Regions from separate parts of the Arthrobacter sp. 10L430 genome, predicted to be linked through region 1. Evidence: riboswitches for the same ligand, from Rfam matches in the RefSeq annotation. Region 1 holds a riboswitch; each other region holds the start of a gene.

Region 1 (5,096 bases):
GGCGGCGGGGCGTTGGCTTGCCGGCCAGCCAGGTGTCCGCGGCAAACCTGATGAGGGCGCCGGCAATGCCGAACAGTCCCACCAGCAGCGGCGTAGCCAGGACCCCGGCCGTCATGGACTGCCCCAGTATCCTGCACCGAACGCTTTCCCGGCTTTCCAGCCGACTGCCGCGGCGCCAAGGCCCAGCAGGACGGACAGGGACAGGTAGAGAACCCATACTGCGTGGAGCCCACCGCGAGCCAGCTGGTCCACTGAAGCAACCACCGCTGAGAAGGTGGTGAAGGATCCGAGCAGACCTGGCCCAATGGCGGCACGGAGCCAGAAGGCAGTGCGCGGCCGCGCGATCCAGATGGTGGTCAGCATGCCAAGGACGAAGCTTCCGGCGACGTTGATGGCCAGCGTGGTCCACGGGACGGCGCCGGCGGACTCCGGAAACAGCACGCCGAGACCGTACCGCAGCTCTGTGCCCGCCAGCCCTCCCGCGGCGACGGCGGCCCAGGTCCGCCAGCCGTGGCTGCCGGCCGCCGTCACTGCGGTTCCCTTATCAGCCGACGCAGCCTTCATGCTGCCGCAGTCATGGGGCGCCCGGCGATGGCGTGGCCGTTCATCCGGAGCCGGCCATCCTGCAGCCCGGGTGGCCTGCTTCGCTCTGCACCCACAGTGCCGAGGTGACCTCGTCGGCGAGATCAAAGTCGCGGCTTCTGCCCGCCGAAGCGATACGCACCACGAGGGCGCCGCCGAACGGTTTGCGCCCCATGACCTCGACGTCGGAGTCCAGGTCGATCTCTTCGGCGGCCAAGTAGCGCAGCAGCTCCGGATTTTCGTCGCTGATTCGGGTGATCCTGCCAGTATGGCCCTCGTCGAGTTCGCTCATCCGGTAGGCCAACGGCATCTGTACCGTGCCGTCAGCGGAAGGGATGGGGTCGCCGTGGGGGTCCCGGGTCGGGTTGCCGAGCCTGGCCGCCATCCGTTCGATGAATGTATCGGAGACGGCATGCTCGAGCAGCTCGGCTTCGTCGTGCACCTCATCCCAGCTGTACCCCAGGTCCTGCACCAGGTACGTCTCGATGAGCCTGTGCCGCCGGACCATGGAAAGGGCCAGGCGCATGCCCTCCTGGGTCAGGGTGATGGCGCTGTAGGGCTTGTGAAGGACCAGGCCCTGGTCCTTCAGTTTGCGCACCATCTCGGACACCGAGGAATTGGCTACGCCAAGGCGCTGGGCCAGCTGCGTCGACGTAATGGGTTTGTCCTGCCACTCCGTGAAAGAGTAGATGACCTTGACGTAGTCCTCGATCGAGGAGGATGGCGTGCTGGTCTTCACAGATCCAAGCCTACCCGTTGCGGATGCGGCATCACGCCCTGACGGCCCGCCATGTCTGGGTGAGGTAGGGGAGGCTCAACAGTTCGCCGCGGGCGTGACCCAGATGGTCGTGGAGGTACCAGTCGAGGTTTCCGGTGACCTTGGCGCGGGTGGCCCCGTTGGCGGCGAGATAGTAGCTGCGCGACTTGGTCAGCTCGAGGATGTCGGCCGTGGTGACCGGGTCCTCCCACCGGGTCAGGTGGCTTTCCAGGCCCGTGAATTCGGGGCCTATGGGCGGACGGAAGTCCGGCTTGTGGACATCACCGGCGTGCATGATGCGCGAGAGTCTATGGACCCATGGCACCGACGTATCCAGCTGGTTCCAGATCAGGCCGAGCACTCCGTCAGGTCTCAGTATCCGGGCGATTTCACTGCTGGCCCGCAGCGGCTCGCACCAGTGCCATGCCTGTGCCACCGTCACGACGTCGAAGGCCGAGCCGGGCAGTCCCGTTTCCTCAGCGGTGCCCTCACCCGCCGCCACAGCCGGATAGGCAACGCGGAGCTGATCAAGCATGTCCGGCGAGGGATCCACGGCGCTGACCGCCAGGCCGCGTTCCACGAGCAAGGCGGTGAACTTGCCGGTACCGGCGCCTATGTCAGCAGCTGTCCGGGCGCCGGCAGGAATGATCCAGTCCGCGGACTCGGCAGGGTAGCCGGGACGGACGCGGTGGTAGTGTTCGCCGCCGTCCTGGAAACTCTGCCCGAGTTCCTGACGCCGCCACTGGTCGAGTTTGGGGCCACCGCGTGCCACGCGCCGTCTCCTTAGGGCAGGCTGAAAATTTACCCTTCGAATTTACCGCATGGAGCGCCCTGGCGGAGTGCCGGGATCAGTCCAGCGCGCAGGGGGCCGCGCCGGCGGTGCCGGGCGTGTTGGGTGCCCAGTCCGGGTAGCTGCGGGTGTCGTTGGCCGGAACCCAGCGTCCCGAGTCCACCACATAGTCCCAGCCAAGGCCGGTGCGGCGCAGTTCCTCGATGCCGGCGAGGAGCCGCTGGGCGTCCTCGAGCCGCGAACCTACGCCAAAGCTGGCGCGCAGGGAGCCGGACGGAAGTCCCAGGCGCTTGAGCAGCGGGTGGGCGCAGAAGCGGCCGTCGCGGAGTCCGACGCCGTGTTCGGCGGAAAGGTAGGCCGCCACCAGGCCGGCGTCGTAGCCTTCCACGGAGAAGTTCACTACGCCGATCGTGTCGTTGTCCGCGTCGGTGTCCGAGAAGATCTGGTGCACGGTGACGCCTTCGATCCTCCGCAGCCCCTCGACGAGGAAGGACCGGATGGCCGCCTCGTGGGCGTGCCAGCGCTCCTGGTCCAGGGCAGCGACCACCTGCGTTGCGCGGGCCAGGGTGGCAGCGCCCAGGACGTTGGGCGAACCGCCTTCATGCCGGGCGGGGCCGGTGGTCCAGCTGACGCCGTCGAGCCGGGCTTCACTGACAGCGCCCCCGCCCGCAAGGTGCGGCGTGCCGGCGTCGAGCCAGTCAGGGCGTCCCACCAGGACGCCGGAACCGAACGGCGCGTAGAGCTTGTGGCCGGAAAAGGCGAGATAGTCGACGTCGTCCGCGGCGATGTTGATGCGGCGGTGCGGAGCGAGCTGTGCCGCGTCCACAACGATCCGGGCGCCGAACTCGTGCGCCAGCGCGGCGAGGCGGCGGATCGGCAGGATTTCGCCGGTGACGTTGGAGGCGCCGGTCACGGCGAGGAGGCTGACGTCGCCGTGCTCCAGTTCAGCCCGGAGGCTGGCGATGGTGGCCTCGAGGGTGGCGGATGCCACCACGCTGCGGTGCGGCACGCCCTGCCAGGGCAACAGGTTGGCGTGGTGCTCGATGTCGAGGTACAGGACTTCCCCCGTGTGGTGGTGGTCCTCCACCGGGAGGCAGCCTGCCAGCAGGTTGAGGGAGTCCGTGGTGTTGCGCGTGAAGATTACGGAGTCATCCGGGCGGCCGCCGACAAAGTCGCGGACGATGTTCCGGGCGTTCTCATAGACCGACGTGCTGATCTGCGATGCGTAACCCGCGCCGCGGTGCACGCTGGCGTAGAACGGCAGGATCTCGTTGAGGTAAGCCGACACCACGGACAGCGCAGGTGCCGACGCGCCGTAATCGAGGTTGGCGTAACGCACGTGGCCGCCCTGGATCAGCGGAGCCTGGATCTCGGCGCCGGTAACTGCGGCCAGCGGCCGTCCGGCAGCGGCAATGCGATCGTCGAGCAGGCCGGCGCCGGTGTTGGAGGAGAACGTTGCAGTAGTCATGGGACCTCGCTGTGAAAGGACCCCTTTGTGACGGGGATCCGCGCTTGCCGGGTCCGTTCCGGACCGGCCTGGTCGTCACCCGGGGCACCCCACCGCGAATGGAGGGTTGCCGGCCAGCAAACCGGGGTTTCGCGCTGGCACTCGTGACCTGTAAAGAGCGTAGGACATCCCGGCGGGCGATGGAAAAGGCCAACGTGAATGTTAAGCGGTTTGTTACAGCCCCGCTTCATCTGGCCGGAATGCCGAAGATACGCCGGCGGACGCCCTCCTGAGGGGACGCCCGCCGTCGAAAATTCTTCGAAAGTTTGCTGGACCGAACTACAGCAGGTCGTCCAGCTGCGGGTTGAGCCGCTTGAGGACCTCCGAATGAAGGATGGAGTTTGTGGCCAGTGCGTTGCCACCGAACGGGCCGTCGGTTCCCTCAAGCGAGGTGAAGCGGCCGCCGGCTTCGGTGACGATGGGCACCAGCGCAGCCATGTCATACAGGTTCAGTTCCGGCTCGCAGGCAATGTCCACGGACCCTTCCGCCACCATGCAGTAGGACCAGAAATCCCCGAAGGCGCGGGTACGCCAGACGTCTTCGGTGAGGGCGAGGAACTCGTCCAGGTTCCCGCGTTCTTTCCAGCCGCCGAGGCTCGAGTAGGACAGCGAAGCGTCCGAAAGATTTGAGACATTCGAGACTTTCAGCCGGGTGGCTGCGGCAAGGGAGCGCCCCATGTACGCGCCCGCGCCCTTGGCTGCCCACCAGCGTTTGCCGAGTGCCGGGGCGCTGACGACACCCACCACGGGCTCGCCTTCATCGACGAGCGCAATCAGCGTGGCCCACACCGGCACCCCGCGGACGAAGTTCTTGGTGCCGTCGATGGGGTCAATGATCCAGCGCCGGGAACCGTGGCCCGAACTGCCGAACTCCTCGCCGAGGACGGCATCGCGGGGGCGGGAGCGGGAGAGCTGGCCCCGGATGGACTCCTCGGCGGCTTTGTCGGCATCCGTGACCGGCGTCAGGTCGGGCTTGGTTTCGATCTTAAGGTCCAGCGCCTTGAACCGGCTCATGGTCTGGTCATCCACGGAATCCGCCAGTACATGGGCCAGTCGCAGGTCATCGTTGTAGCTCGAAGCGGGTTGGGTCATGGTTCCAAACTACCGTCAAAGGACCGGCGGGGCGGGGATGTCCGCATGCCGGAGCCGCCGGGGAGACTAGCTGACGCTTCCCAGTTCCTTGGCTTCCTGGGCCTCCATGCGCGGATCGGTGCCCAGCAGGCGGCGCAGGGACGCTAGCCTCGCAGGCCCGGAAGGGCCTGCATGGCCGGCTTCCACCCAGGCATCCACGCCGCAGTTGACGGCGGTTGCATCGTGCTTGCAGCCGCGTTCGCAGGCTTCGGTGCCGGGCTCCAGGTCAGGGAAGGAATGCAGGATTCGGTCCGGGTCCACATGCGCGAGGCCAAACGAGCGGATCCCCGGGGTGTCGATGATCCAGCTCCCGGTGGGCGCGTCCGCGA
Region 2 (5,096 bases), on a different contig from region 1:
CCGGCGCCGATTGAGTAGGAGTTGGCGCTGACCAGCGCCAGTGCCTCGCCGGGGGCCAGGACCAGCGGCTCAAGGCCGGCCTCGGCGAGCGCCGCGGCACCGGCCACCAGGCTGCCGTCGGGGGCCAGCGCCTGCCCCTCGCCGATGGCGACGGCGGCCACCGCGGCCAGCTGCGTCAGGTCAGAGGAGCCCACGGAACCGTCGCGCGGAACGGCAGGAACCACTCCCCGGTTGAGCAGTTCGGCATAGAATCTGGCTGTTTCGGGGCGGACGCCCGAGCCGCCGCGGGTGAAACCGATGAGCCTCGCCAGCATGACGGCGCGCACTTCATCCGGCGCGAGCAGCGCCCCCACGCCGCTGTGGTGGTAGCGGACCACCTGAACCTGGTAGGCAAGGATGGACTCCTCCTCCACAGCCGTATCCCGGCCCGATCCCAGCAGCGTATTGAGCCCATAGACCCTGTGGCCGGAATCGATGGCAGCCTGGACCACGTCGCGGGACAGCCCCATGAGCTCCGTTGCTTCCGCGCTCAGGACGACTTCCACTGACGGATCGGCGGCGGCCTGCGCGACGTCGGCGGCGCGGAGGTGCGCCGTTCCGATCAGGAAGCTGCCCCTCCGGACTCCCGGCAAAAGGCCCCCGGACGCTCTGACGCCGGCCATGGCACTAAAAATCCAGCAGGTTCCGGCGGAACCCGCCGTCGCCGTAGCTCGTCCGCAGCAGTCCCCGGCGCCGGAGCACCGGCGCGAGTTTGTCCAGCACCCCGTGGACAGTGGCCGGATCAACGAAGCCGGAGAAGAGGAAGCCGTCCCCGCCCACCGCGGCGCCCGTTTCCTCAAGGTGGTCCGCGATTTCCTCGGCTGTGCCGACGATGCTGTCCCCCGCGCCGCCGCTCCGGGCCTGCAGGACTTCACGGAGGGTCGAGCCCGGCGGGGCAGCCTTGGAGAAGTGCTCCAGCGTTCCCTGGTTGCTGTTGGTAGTGAGGTCCGGCAAGGGCTCGTCCAGGTCGAACTGTTTGAAGTCGATGACGGACAGGTATGAGATCGAGTTGAGCTGGCTGTCGATGTCCCGCTGCGTGAGTTCCTTCCGCGCGGCACGCAAGTCCTCCGCCTCTGCTTTGGAGCCCACCACAGTGGGTTTGAGCACGAACAGCACCTTGACGTCGTCCGGGTTCCGGCCGGCGGCGGCCGCCTCGGAGCGGATGGAGTCGCGGTAGGCCTTCATGCCGTCGGCTCCGCGGGCCAGCGCAATGGCGACGTCGGCATTGCCACCGGCGAACGCCTTGCCGCGCGGGGAAGCCCCGGCCTGCACCAGCACGGGCTCCTCCGGCAGGGGTGCCGTGTTCAGCGGACCCCGGACCTTGAAGAACTCGCCGGCGTGGTGGATGGGCCGGACCTTGGTGTGGTCAGCGAAGACGCCGCCCTGGGCGTCCTCCACGATGGCGTCCCCGTCCCAGCTCCGCCAAAGCTTCCGGACCACGTCCACGAACTCCTCGGCCTTCTCGTAGCGGAGGTCGTGCTCGATCTGCTGGTCCAGGCCGTAGTTCTGGGCGGCGAGGTCGCTGCCGGACGTCACCACGTTCCAGCCCAGCTGCCCGTTGGAGAAGTGCTGGAGCGTGGCCAGCAGCCGGGCCGCGGTGAACGGCGGATAGAACGAGGCACTGACGGTCGGCACGATCCCCAGGTGCTCGGTGGCGGACAGCAGGTACGGGACGAGGGCCAGCGGATCGTGCTTCGGCGCGAACGATGCCTGCGCCAGGCTCACCTCCGCGCTGCCGCCATAGGTGTCCGGGACGGTGAGGGAGTCCTCGATGATGAACAGGTCCAGGCCCGCCCGCTCGAACTCCCGCACGGCATGCTGGTACAGCGAGGGCTTCTTCCAGTCGTAGCCGATGCCGTAGCCCGGCGTCCCCCAGCCCTGCACCCCGAAGCCGTGGCCCACAAACCATCCAAAATGCAGCATGGGACTGACTGTATTGGCGTTCGACGCATTCACTGTTGCCTGGTTTCATCCGGCGTTACGGTGGTTCATCTCCCGTCATTATCCCCCCGGCCAGCGGCTTTGTAACCGAAGCAACCGGCGTCGAGCGTTACGGAACATGACGACGGCGGCGGTGCCAGCCGCCGTCGTCGGTGTTACGTTTTTGGGGAGTAATGAGAACCGGCGCCAAGCCCTGACTGGCCGGTCGGCAACCCTCCCTTTCGCGGCGGGGTGCCTCAGGTGAATACTCGGCATATCGACCACTTCGAGCTGCAAGCGTGAGAGAAGGAGATCCGTCATGTCGGACGCCCCCGCCGGCGACACCCTGCCGTCCCAGCAGGATAAACCTGAGAAAAAGCTGTCCTACCGCCTGATCACGGGACCGGACAACCGCGACTTCTGTGAACGCATCTCCGCTGCCCTGGCGGAGGGGTATGTGCTGCACGGCAGCCCCGCAGCCGCCTTCAACGGCAGGGACGTGATCGTGGCGCAGGCCGTGATCCTGCCCGCCGCCATCGCCACGGCCGACGCAGCGGTGGCCACCGCCGTGGACCGGCTGGACTCGGACGATGACCTCAACGCCGAAGCGTTCGAGGGCCACGCATGAGCTACGCGGGAGACCTCACGCCGCAGGAGGCATGGGCCAAACTCGAAGACGGCGCCATCCTGGTGGACGTCCGCACCGAGGGCGAATGGGCCCACATCGGGATCCCGGAAACCGCAACCGCAAACGATCAGCGGAATGACCCGCTGTTCATCCAGTGGACCTTCCCGGGCGGCATCCCCAACCCTGCATTCATCGAGCAGCTGAAGCAGCAGGCTCCGGCGGACACCTCCACGGAGCTCGTTTTCCTCTGCCGGTCCGGCCAGCGCTCCATCGCGGCCGCCGTCGCAGCGACCCAGGCGGGCTTCACCTCGTATAACGTCCTCGAAGGCTTTGAAGGCGAACCGGACCGTTACGGCGAGCGCACCGTCAACGGCTGGAAGAACCGCGGCCTCCCAACGAACCTGGGAAAGAACTAAGTGACCTTCAATCAAGATGCCGCCGGCTGGAGCCCAGAAACCCAGGCCGTCCGCGGCGGGCTGGACCGCACCAACTTCCAGGAAACCACCGAACCCATTTTCCTGACCTCGGGCTTCGTGTACGAGTCCGCTGCCGCGGCCGAGCGGGCCTTCACCGGCGAGGACGAACGCTTCGTCTACTCCCGCTACGGCAACCCGTCCGTGGCCACCTTCCAGGAACGCCTCCGCCTGCTCGAGGGCACCGAGGCGTGCTTTGCGACGGCGTCCGGCATGTCGGCGGTATTCACCGCCCTGGGTGCCCTGCTGGGTGCCGGGGACCGTGTGGTGGCCGCCCGCTCGCTGTTCGGCTCCTGCTTTGTGATCCTGAACGAAATCCTGCCGCGCTGGGGCGTGGAGACGGTCTTCGTGGACGGACCGGACCTGGAGCAGTGGCGCGCTGCCCTTTCGGAGCCCACCGCCGCGGTCTTCTTCGAGTCGCCGTCCAACCCGATGCAGGAGATCGTGGACATCGCCGCCGTCAGCGGACTGGCCCATGCGGCCGGCGCCACCGTCGTGGTCGACAACGTCTTTGCCACACCCCTGCTGCAGCGCTGCGGCGACCTCGGCGCGGACGTGATCGTCTACTCCGGCACCAAGCACATCGACGGCCAGGGCCGCGTGCTGGGCGGCGCCATCCTCGGCACCAAGGAATTTATCGACGGGCCGGTCAAACAGCTCATGCGCCACACCGGGCCCGCACTCTCCGCGTTCAACGCCTGGGTGCTCACGAAGGGCCTGGAGACCATGGCGCTGCGCGTAAACCACTCCTCGGCCACCGCGCTGCGCCTGGCCGAATGGCTTGAAGAACAGCCCGCCGTCAGCTGGGTCAAGTACCCGCTGCTGAAGTCCCACCCGCAGTACGAGCTGGCCGCAAAGCAGATGAAGGCCGGCGGCACCGTGCTCACACTGGAACTCGCGACGTCGGGCGGCCGGTCCGGCAAGGAAGCCGCCTTCGCGCTGCTGGACGCGCTGAAGATCATCGACATCTCCAACAACCTGGGCGACGCCAAGTCCCTCATCACCCACCCGGCCACCACGACGCACCGCGCCATGGGCCCGGAAGGCCGAGCAGCCATCGGGCTCAGCGACGGCGTGGTGCGGCTGTCGGTGGGCCTGGAGGATCCGGAAGACCTGATCGCGGACCTGGAGCAGGCGCTCAAGCAGATCTGAGTGAGCTTGCAGCCCTGAAGCCTACTGCTGGTAGGTGATGTAGGCCTCGTACTGCACCCGCCACTTCTCCGGGTCCTTGGGATCAGGAATGGTGGTGGTGAGGAACTGAACGCTTGTCACCTGGCCCTTGAGGTACTTCAGCCATTGGGTGACTTCGTGCGCCACGTCCCGGTCGAGCTGGGCTACGTGGTGGACTTGCATAGCCATGGGAGCCTCCTTGATTGGTGGGCTGACTTTACTACCGGCGCCACCACACAGCCACCCCTCACACACGTCTATGGGCGGTGCCGGACAACTCGCGTCTTCCGCAGGCACTGGCTTGCGGGTATGACAGGTATAGGCGTTCCGGACACGAGGGCGCCTTTGAGCCGGCGAAAGGTGATTTGCGATGACCGAACATCAGGGACTGGCCCCGGCGCCGATGACCGCAGCACAGGCCGGCGTCATCGGGAGCCTGGCCGCTCAACTGCGGGTGGACTCCATCCGGTGCAGCACACAGGCCGGGTCCGGCCATCCCACGTCATCATTGTCGGCTGCGGATCTCATGGCCGTCCTGCTCGAGCGGCACCTCCGCTATGACTGGGACCAGCCATCGCTGCCTGCCAATGACCACCTCATTTTTTCCAAGGGCCACGCCTCCCCGCTGCTGTACTCCATGTACCGGGCGGTGGGCGTGGTCGATGAGGACGAACTGATCAATACCTACCGGCAGTTCGGCGGCCGCCTGCAAGGCCACCCCACACCGGTCCTGCCCTGGGTTGATGTGGCCACCGGATCATTGGGCCAGGGCCTGCCGGCCGCGGTGGGCGTGGCACTGGCCGGACGGTACCTGGACCGGCTCCCGTACCAGACGTGGGTGCTGTGCGGGGACAGCGAACTGGCCG
Region 3 (5,096 bases), on a different contig from region 1:
CATTGTGAACTCCTTCGGCGTCTCCCTCGACGCCACTGGGACCTGACTTTGGCGGACGTGTGTGATGTGCACCACGAATCACCGGTTCCAACGAGTATGGTCTGCCATTGCTGCAAGCTCAACGACAAAAAGTGCAGAACGCATCTGCATAAATGCACATTCGGGAGATGCTGGCGCCAGGGTGTCCAGCTTGGGTGCAGCGTCCGCTCAGCGTCGGCTCAGGCGAAGATTCAAGCAAGATTCAGGCGAAAAAGACTCCCCGGAGCTGCGCGTCCAGCTGCCCAATCTCGGTGAGGAAGCCATCATGGCCGATCGGCGCCTCGATCACATGGACGTCCACGTCCCCCGGCAGTGCGTCTGCTAGCTCCCGGGACTGCGAGGGGAAGTAAAGCCGGTCTGTGCTTACGGCCGCAATAAAGAAGTCGGCGGTGGTCCGCGCCAGAGTCTCCTTCAGCGATCCGCGCCCGCGGCAGATGTCGTGGCTCATCAGCGCTTCGGTGATTGCAATGTAACTGTTGGCGTCGAAGCGCCCCACGAGCTTGCTCCCCTGGTGGTCCAGGTAGCTTTCCACCTGGTACCGGCCGCGGGCAGCAAGGGCATCCGCCTGCAACGGCGCCTCGCTGGCCTGGGCGTTCCGGCCAAACCGGAAATCCAGCTCCTGCGCGGACCGGTAGGTGATGTGCGCAATCCGCCGTGCCAGCGCCAGTCCGGCCTCGGGCACCGGGCCGGCGTAGTAGTCGCCGCCGTTGAAGTGAGGATCCTGCCGAATCGCCAGCGTCTGTGCCTGCGCGAAGGCGATCTGTTCGGCCGTGCTGCTGGCGCCGATGGAAATAACGCCGCAGCGCCGCACCCGCTCCGGGTAGGTGACGGCCCACTCCAGCGCCCGGGCTCCGCCCATGGAGCCGCCAAGGACGGCGTACCAGCTGCTGATGCCCAGCTGGTCCGCAAGCCGCGCTTCGGCCGCGGTGGTGTCGCGGAGCGTGACCAGCGGGAAGCGTGAACCCCACGGCCTGCCGTCCGGAGCAGCCGACGACGGCCCCGTGGATCCGTAGCAGCCGCCGACGATGTTGATGGAGACGACGAAAAACCTGTCCGTATCCGCCGGGGCGCCGGGACCGGCCAGCTGCTCCCACCAGCCTTCTTCGTCATCCGTGCCGCGGGTAACGTGCGTGCTGCCCGTCAGGGCGTGCTCCACGAGAATGGCGTTCGAGCAGTCCTCGTTGAGCGTCCCCCAGGTTTCATAGGCGAGGGTAACGTCGGGCAGGAATCCGCCGGCCTCAAGCTCAAGGTTGCCGATGCTGACGTACTGGACTGTCCCATCCTTAACTGCCGTGCCGTCCGTAACCGCGGTGCCAACGGGAACCGCAGCGCCATCCGTAACTTCGACATTCGGAACTTCTGTGCGGGTGACGGAAATCGTCATAGGTAAACCTCTTCTACGCGCTTGCCCGCCGCCAGCTGACCGGCGGGCCAGGTCTTCACCCGGGGCACCCCACCGCGGAAGGAGGGTTGCCGGCCAGCAAGCCGGGGCTGTTGCTGGCACTCATGACCTAGGGCAAGTTTACGAAAGAGGGCGCCGCCCACGCGAAGATTGTGACGGCTGTGTGACTCCCGGCAACACCATCGGGAGCCAAAGCCGTTCAAAGCTTGCGACGAAACTTCCGCACAGCCCGGACGTCCCATGAGGGTTAGGCTGCCCTTAGCTGAGAGCCGCGTCACAAGATGCCAAGATGAGGGCATGCGCATGGATCACGTCTCTTACGCCTGTGAACACGATGGCCTGGCTGCCACCACCGAACGTATTTCGTCCGCCCTCGGCGTCGAAGCCGTGAAGGGTGGAGTGCACCCCCGTTTCGGAACCCGAAACATGATTATCCCGCTCGCCGGGCACAAGTACCTTGAGGTCGTGGAGGTCTTGGACCACCCGGCGTCGGATAAAGCTCCGTTCGGGCAGGCCGTGCGCGCACGGTCCGCTGCCGGTGGCGGCTGGATGGGATGGTGCGTCGAAGTGGACGACCTCGCCCCGTTTGAGGACCGTCTGGGACGTTCCGCCGTCAACGGCAACCGCAAGTTCCCGGACGGCCGTGAACTCGTGTGGAAGCAGATCGGAATCCTGGGCCTCATTGCAGACCCGCAGGTTCCGTACATGCTCAAGTGGGAAGGCGATCCGGGGCTTCACCCGTCCAACGCCTATGACAGCAACGTCAAGATGTCCAGTCTCACCATCGCAGGCTCCGCCGAGCGCGTTACCGAATGGCTCGGCGAACCTGTAGAGCGGCCCCTCGAGGACGTCGCCGTGAACTGGGTGGCTCCGCACGGAACCCCGGGCATCCTGTCCGTCACGTTTGAAACTGCAGCGGGCGCCGTCACAATCTGACGCAGCGCTGCCAACAAGCTTCGGCCGCCATCAGCGGGTGCCAACGACGTCACCCACCGATGGCGGCCGAATTACTTTAACGCCTGATTACCCAATGCCTAGCCCAGCCCGACGGCCTTTCCGAACAGGCTGAAGCCGACGAACGCCACAATGTCCAGCAGTGCATGGGCTATGACCAGGGGCATCACCCGTCGGGTTTTGGTGTAGACCCAGGCGAACACCACGCCCATGATGGCGTTGCCAATGAAGGGCCCGAACCCTTGATACAGGTGGTAGCTGCCGCGGAGCATGGAACTGGCAAAGATTGACAGCGGCATGGACCAGCCGAACTTCCCGAACCGGTCCAGGAGGTAGCCCACCACGATGACTTCCTCGACGACCGCGTGCCGCGCCGCGGAGAGAATCAGCACGGGAACCGTCCACCAGTACGCGTTCAGGGCACTGGGGATGATCGCCGTCGTGATGCCCAGCGCCCGCCCCGCCGCATAGAGGCCCAGTGATGGTATGCCGATCAAAGCGGCCAGCCCCACGCCCTGCAGCAGGTCCCTTCCGGGGCGGGCGAAATTGAAACCCAGCTTCTGGAATGCAGAGCCACCCACGTAGCCCGTTCCTGCCTTCGTCTGGCGGTGCTCCGTCAGGAAGTAGATCACCAGCAAGAGGGGCACCAGCGCGAAGATGATGTCCAGGAGTTGGTACGTCAGATCGAAATATTCCCGTGTACTTTGCGAGCGGTTCAGCGTGGATGTGCCCTGCGCCAGCGGCGCCCGGGTCATCTTGTCCAGGAGTTGCACCACGGAGTACACGGCGGACTGCCCCAACGACAGTCCCAGGACTATCCAGACTTCGATCCGCAGGCGACGGCGGGAAGGAACCAACATGTTCCTATCTTGCCTGCAGTTGCTGGTACTTTCCTGTTTGGCTTCCGGACACTGTAGTACTTCAGGAACCTGTCTCCTCCGCGGCGGCCCCTATGCTGGGGAAGTATGAGTGCGCCCGGGAAAATCATCATGATCCGGCACGGCCAGTCCGCCGCCAATGCCGACACCTCCATTTACAACAGGGTGCCCGACTACCGGATTCCGCTGACTCCCCTGGGTATTGAGCAGGCCAAGGCTGCCGGTGAGCGCATCCGGCGCGAGCTGGACGGCCAAGAGGTGTCCGTCTACGTCTCGCCCTACCTGCGCGCCTACCAGACACTCGAAGCGCTCAACCTTGGCTCCCTCACGGAACGGGTCGTCGAGGAGCCGCGGCTCCGTGAGCAGGACTGGGCGAATTTCCAAATAGCCGGCGAAATCGAGGACCAGAAAGAACTGCGCAACGCCTACGGGCATTTCTTCTACCGCTTCCGGGAGGGCGAGTCCGGGTCGGACGTCTACGACCGCATTTCGTCATTCATGGAGACTCTTTACCGCCACTGGGCCAAGCCGGACTACTCCGCCAATACCCTCCTTGTCACGCACGGCCTCACCATGCGCCTGTTCTGCATGCGCTGGTTCCACTGGTCCGTAGAATACTTCGAGTCGCTGAACAACCCGGACAACGCTGAGATCCGCATGCTGATGCGCACCGAGGACGGCAAGTACGAACTCGACCAGCCGTTCACGCAATGGGTGCAGCGCCGCGTGGACGAGACAGTGCTCGACGCACCTCCCGTGTTCTTCTAGGGCCTGCGCGGTTCTCCCTGGGCCGGAGCGTCCTTAGGACTTGCGTGTGCGGGGCGTTTCCGGCGCCACAATGACGTCCGTGCCGATGGCTTCAAAGGCGGCTTTGTCCTGGGCCGAGATACCCGAATCGGTAATCAGCCGCGTGAACGCGTACCCGTCCATAGTGGCGAAAGCCCGACGGCCCACCTTGGACGAGTCCGCAAGGACATAGGAAATGCTGGCCCTGCTGGCGAGCAGAGCGTTGACGGAGGCTTCGCCTTCTCCGGTATTGGTGGGTCCCACTTCGGGATCAATGCCGTTGACGCCGATGAACGCGATATCCAGCACCACCTTCTGCATGATGATGTCCGTGTAGGGGCCCACAAGCTCATAGGACCGCGGGTTCAGGATGCCGCCGGTCACCATAACCTTGATGTTGGGCCGCACCGCCAGCTGGGCGGCGATGTTGATGGCGTTGGTGACCACCGTCAGCGTGGGCTGGTTGGACGGGGAATTGAGGTCCTCGCGGGTTGCCAGGATCTGCGCGAGGGCGGTACTGGTGGTTCCGCCGCAGAGGCCAATGACCATGCCGGGCGCGATAAGCGCGGACGCGGCGAGGGCAATCTGCTGCTTGGCGGCCGCGTGGTCGTCCCGGTTGTACCGGCCGGGCAGGTCGTAGGCCAGGGCACCTGTCGTGGCTCCGCCCCGGGTCCGGGTCAGCAGACGCCGGTTGGCCAGGCTGTCCAGATCCCGCCGGGCCGTTGCCGGCGAAACGCCGAGCTGGGTGACGATTTCCTCCACCTCCACCTGCCCGGTTTCGGCAAGGAGATCAAGGATTGCCGTCAGTCGGTCGGTGCGGGTCATGCGTAGCTAGCCTCTCGGGGATCAAACCGTCACCAGAAAGTGACGTTTGTTGATTGTAACAGACCCTAAACGATCAGTTCCCGTCATTATCCCCAGGGATCAGGGTTACCTCTCGCGCACTCCGGCGCGCCAGACCGCGTGCGTCAGCGGCATGCCCGGGCGGTAGGCCAGGTGCGTGGCCGACGGTGCGTTGAGCAGGTGCAAGTCAGCCC

Evidence for each region. A riboswitch is a leader RNA that binds a small molecule or an ion and turns the genes downstream of it on or off. The one in region 1 is predicted to bind S-adenosylmethionine.
Region 2: linked by a shared signal. The riboswitch ahead of AC1DDG_RS12115 (DUF1737 domain-containing protein) and the one ahead of AC1DDG_RS01245 (aminotransferase class V-fold PLP-dependent enzyme) in region 1 are both predicted to bind S-adenosylmethionine.
Region 3: linked by a shared signal. The riboswitch ahead of metX (homoserine O-acetyltransferase MetX) and the one ahead of AC1DDG_RS01245 (aminotransferase class V-fold PLP-dependent enzyme) in region 1 are both predicted to bind S-adenosylmethionine.

Annotation. Positions count from the first base shown of each region.
Region 1 is NZ_JBFTJD010000001.1:278,820-283,915, forward strand. It holds gene AC1DDG_RS01225 (fluoride efflux transporter FluC) at 1-115, opposite strand, end outside; gene AC1DDG_RS01230 (fluoride efflux transporter FluC) at 112-564, opposite strand; gene AC1DDG_RS01235 (metal-dependent transcriptional regulator) at 605-1,321, opposite strand; gene AC1DDG_RS01240 (class I SAM-dependent methyltransferase) at 1,353-2,111, opposite strand; gene AC1DDG_RS01245 (aminotransferase class V-fold PLP-dependent enzyme) at 2,188-3,597, opposite strand; SAM riboswitch class IV at 3,633-3,746, opposite strand; gene hisN (histidinol-phosphatase) at 3,916-4,728, opposite strand; gene rsgA (ribosome small subunit-dependent GTPase A) at 4,795-5,096, opposite strand, start outside.
Region 2 is NZ_JBFTJD010000011.1:134,863-139,958, forward strand. It holds gene AC1DDG_RS12105 (aromatic amino acid ammonia-lyase) at 1-662, opposite strand, end outside; gene AC1DDG_RS12110 (NtaA/DmoA family FMN-dependent monooxygenase) at 667-1,962, opposite strand; SAM riboswitch class IV at 2,150-2,265, shown strand; gene AC1DDG_RS12115 (DUF1737 domain-containing protein) at 2,279-2,587, shown strand; gene AC1DDG_RS12120 (rhodanese-like domain-containing protein) at 2,584-3,003, shown strand; gene AC1DDG_RS12125 (O-succinylhomoserine sulfhydrylase) at 3,004-4,212, shown strand; gene AC1DDG_RS12130 (hypothetical protein) at 4,234-4,419, opposite strand; gene AC1DDG_RS12135 (transketolase) at 4,601-5,096, shown strand, end outside.
Region 3 is NZ_JBFTJD010000002.1:187,635-192,730, forward strand. It holds gene AC1DDG_RS03110 (MFS transporter) at 1-3, opposite strand, end outside; gene metX (homoserine O-acetyltransferase MetX) at 242-1,423, opposite strand; SAM riboswitch class IV at 1,436-1,551, opposite strand; gene AC1DDG_RS03120 (VOC family protein) at 1,739-2,377, shown strand; gene AC1DDG_RS03125 (CPBP family intramembrane glutamic endopeptidase) at 2,476-3,255, opposite strand; gene AC1DDG_RS03130 (histidine phosphatase family protein) at 3,361-4,041, shown strand; gene AC1DDG_RS03135 (DeoR/GlpR family DNA-binding transcription regulator) at 4,075-4,884, opposite strand; gene hutI (imidazolonepropionase) at 4,990-5,096, opposite strand, start outside.